One region of the Peribacillus sp. RS7 genome, then DNA from elsewhere that is predicted to be linked to it. Evidence: riboswitches for the same ligand, from Rfam matches in the RefSeq annotation. Region 1 holds a riboswitch; the other holds the start of a gene.
What was found. Region 1 has a riboswitch for thiamine pyrophosphate ahead of thiC (phosphomethylpyrimidine synthase ThiC). Riboswitches for the same ligand answer to the same signal wherever they lie in the genome.

Region 1 (2,208 bases):
TTACGAATTCAATAATAGGGAAAGAGGGTGGACATTTTGGTGAAGGCAGTTTTTTTTGATTTAGATGATACATTATTATGGGATCAGAAAAGTGTAAAAGAGGCTTTTGTGGCTACATGCGAAGTGGCTAAGGAGAAATATGATTTGAATGTCGACGAGTTTGAAGAAGCTGTGCGGAAGGAAGCGCGTGAGCTTTATTCTTCTTACGATACATATGCTTTTACTCAAATGATCGGTATCAACCCATTTGAGGGGCTATGGGGAAATTTTCAGGATGATCATGATGAATTCCGGAAGATGGCCGGGATTGCACCGGCTTATCGGAAAGAAGCGTGGACGAGAGGCTTGAAGGCATTAGGGATCGATGACCCGGAATTTGGGCTTGAACTGGCAGAACGTTTCCCTGCCGAGAGACGCAAAAAGCCATTTATCTATGAAGAATCATTCCGTGTGTTAGATGAATTAAAAGGGAAGTACAAATTGCTATTGCTTACGAACGGGTCTCCTGAACTGCAAAACACCAAACTTGAAATTACGCCTGAACTAGTTCCTTATTTCGACCAAATCGTCATTTCTGGTGCGTTTGGAAGAGGTAAACCGGATGCCTCCATTTTTGAGCATGCTTTGGAAATCATGGAGCTTGATAAGGATGAAGTATTGATGGTCGGCGATAATTTAATGACGGATATCCTTGGAGCGTCACGGGTAGGCATAAAGTCGGTTTGGATAAATCGCCATGATAAGGAACGGAATGAAGTGCTTCCAACCTATGAAATCAAGCATTTAGAGGAGCTTTTCCCAATCCTTGAGAGCCTGTAAAATTACTCTTCAAGTAACGAATTTTGGAGAGGTTGAAATAAAATATTAGGTCTTTTAAATTATTTACAGAGTGAAAAGGGTGATATATAGTTACCCTGTAATCAATTAAATTATTTAGACTAGGGGTGTCCAATAAAAGTTGGGCTGAGAGAGAAGCGCTTAAGCTTCTTAACCCTCAGGACCTGATCTGGTTCATACCAGCGTGGGGAAGTTAGAATCTACTAAACAATGACCATTTCAATTGGTCATTTCTGTAGTCATACTAACGTTAGCCGGGTCTTAAATATGAGACCTGGCTTTTTCGTGCGAAATGGATTGGATTTTGTCCTTTTTAAATGAACTTAAAAAGGAGAAATGAAATCATGAGTAATTCAGTAAATGACATGAACGTTTCAATTATGTCCAGTTTTGCTGGGAGTAAAAAAGTGTATGTTGAGGGATCTAGACCTGATATTAAAGTACCTATGCGTGAAATTAAGCTAAGTCCGACTACAGGGGCATTCGGCGAAGAGGAGAATCCGCCTTTACGAGTTTATGACACAAGCGGTTTCTATACGGATTCAGAATATCCCATTGATATTCATAAAGGTCTTGCCCCGATTAGACGCAACTGGGTCCTGGAACGGGAAGACGTTGAAGAGTATGAAGGACGTGAAATAAAACCAGAAGATAATGGGTATAGAAAAGTGGATTCACAATCCAAAGTAGAAATTTTTCCGGGATTGAAAAGAAAACCATTGCGTGCGATGGAAGGGCAAAACGTAACCCAGCTCCATTATGCCCGTAAAGGTATCATTACCCCAGAAATGGAATTCATTTCGATCAGGGAAAATGTTGCCCCTGAGTTTGTAAGAGAAGAGGTAGCTAGCGGACGGGCGATCATTCCGGCAAATATTAACCACCCTGAAAGTGAGCCCATGATCATCGGACGAAAATTTCATGTGAAAATAAATGCGAATATCGGAAACTCAGCTGTTAGTTCATCGATCGAAGATGAAGTGGAGAAAATGACTTGGGCTACACGATGGGGAGCCGACAATATAATGGATCTTTCCACCGGAAAGAATATTCACACGACCCGGGAATGGATTATCAGGAATTCGCCTGTGCCAGTTGGAACTGTTCCGATATATCAAGCATTGGAAAAAGTGAATGGAGTCGCGGAAGATTTAAATTGGGAAGTTTTTAGGGATACATTAATCGAGCAGGCCGAGCAAGGTGTCGATTACTTCACCATACACGCTGGTGTCCTTTTGCGATATATCCCTTTAACAGCAAAGCGAGTTACGGGAATTGTTTCCCGAGGGGGCTCCATCATGGCACAATGGTGCTTGGCCCACCACCAAGAAAGCTTTCTCTATACTCACTTTGAAGAGATTTGTGAAATCA
Region 2 (2,208 bases), 1.4 Mb from region 1:
AACGCCATGAACAGCAGTTCAGCGAACAAACCTTGGACCACCCCATATAAGAGTACGGTCAGCCCCCATGGTGAACCCAGAAAGAATTCACCGGAAGCTGCAGCTATCTCTGCCAGAAGTGCTACACCCGGTTTCCGTAAAATCAAAAAGGCAACGGGGCCAGCTATAAACCACATTCCATAAATAAGTTGATCTAGATGTAATCCTAATGGTTTAACGGAATAATATATCGAACCCCAAAGGATATAAACGATTCCAAATGCTACGGCAATCACGATAGTGACTAATATATCCGTTAATTTCAATCCTTTTTTCATGTTTCATTCTCCTTTATACTTCCAGTATTTCCTTATGAGCAGGCCATGTCTCTAAGCGATAAGCCATTTCCCAAAATGAGTATTCATATTGGCTGCTAAGGATAAAATGTTCCTTCATTCTTTCCTTATCTTCATCTGTTACTTTTTCAGCAATCTCATCAAGCCTCGCAATTTGTTCTTCCACCAAAGAGCGGAACCACTCTCCTCCGTAAGCCGCTATCCATTCTTGATAAATCGGCTCTTCCGGTTCACACCCTTGCAGCTTTTCGCCAATTTCATAATACAGCCAGTAACATGGCAAGATAGCTGCAATAACATCCCCTAAATGTCCAGAATAAGCCGCACGATACATATGGGAAGTATAAGCATAAGCAGTCGGGGCGGGTTTGAAATTTTCCCTTTCTTCTTTTGTGATGCCTAATCTCTCAGAAAAATTTTCATGAAGCTTCAACTCCGCTTCATATGTTCCTTGTGCGTGGCCGGCAAGCCTGCTTGTTGTATGTAAGTCTGTTGCCTTTACTGCTCCTAAAGCTTGAACTCTAGCAAAATGAGATAAATAATAGGCATCTTGCATAACATAAAAACGAAAACACTCTAATGGCAATGTGCCATCTCCAATTCCTGCAACAAACGGGTGATTAAAACTAGCTTCCCAAATATGATCAACTTCCTGGCGGATCTCCTCTGAAAACTTCATGTCCATTACCTCCAAATTCTATTATTCAATGAATGATACGGGATAAAAACCTTTAATCACCTCTTTTTTGCAAATAAAAAACCACTTTCTTTAACGTAAAGAAAGTGGTTGTACTTGAAATAATACAGAAACGTATTGTCCCAGACCCCACTTCCCTACGCTGGTATAAACCAGATCAGGTTCTAAGGGTCTTAAAGTCATACTTTAATCTCAGCTTCTCAGGTAAAACCAAATTTCACCTATAAAGCACCCCTAGTGGTACAAATTGTATATATAATTCATTTGCCTTTATATTAACACGATAAATCCAATTGTCAAACGATTAGAAAAAGTTTTCAAGCTATATTGCTTTAGGATTACTAGCCTTTCAATCTTGCATACCCACCTAACCACGATCAATTAAACCATTGTTAATCCACCATTTACGGAAAGAGTTTGCCCCGTAATATACCCTGCATCTTCCGAAACGAAATAGGCAACAGCACCAGCAATGTCCTCGGGTTGAGCTAGCCGACGGAATGGAATAGCTTTTTCCAAGGCGCTTGCTATACCAACATTATAAGAGCCTATTTCTTGAAATAGAGGAGTATCAGCAGGGCCTGGTGCAACACAATTGATGTTGAGTTTGTGACGTGCCATTTCTCTTGCTATCGTTTTTGTGAAGGCAATCACCCCTCCCTTAGCAGCCGAATAAACTGCCTCTCCACTTGATCCGACCCTAGCTGCATCTGATGCAATATTTACTACCTTGCCGTAACCATTTTCAATCATAAGAGGTAAAATTTCCTTGCAAGTATGGATCTGCCCAAGTAAATTAATATCGATAATCCTTTTCCATGTGCTGGGATCACTTTTTAAAAAAGGTTCCACCTTATCCCAGCCTGCATTATTAACCAATATATCTATTCTTTGATAATGGTTCACTGATTCTTCAACGGCTTTTTTAACACTTTCTAATTTCGTTACATCACAATGGACCGCTCTGGCTTCAAAACCCGACTTTTCGATTATAGAAACCGTTTCCTCTGCATTTTTAAGATTTAAATCAGCCACGATGATGTTAAAATTGCGAGAAGCCAATTTTTTTGCAATCTCTCTGCCAATTCCGCTCCCGGCACCTGTGATAAATGCCATTCTTTTATTCATCATATTCCCCTCCACTTTCACCATTTAGTCAATATGGATTTATTTAAG

Region 2: it holds a riboswitch for thiamine pyrophosphate, as region 1 does, so the genes downstream of both, tenA (thiaminase II) here and thiC (phosphomethylpyrimidine synthase ThiC) in region 1, are expected to answer to the same signal.

Annotation. Positions count from the first base shown of each region.
Region 1 is NZ_CP168135.1:2,933,795-2,936,002, forward strand. It holds gene ACDZ29_RS14780 (HAD family hydrolase) at 37-819, shown strand; TPP riboswitch at 931-1,045, shown strand; gene thiC (phosphomethylpyrimidine synthase ThiC) at 1,179-2,208, shown strand, end outside.
Region 2 is NZ_CP168135.1:4,369,968-4,372,175, reverse strand. It holds gene ACDZ29_RS21855 (ECF transporter S component) at 1-317, opposite strand, end outside; gene tenA (thiaminase II) at 331-1,014, opposite strand; TPP riboswitch at 1,150-1,278, opposite strand; gene ACDZ29_RS21845 (SDR family NAD(P)-dependent oxidoreductase) at 1,414-2,160, opposite strand.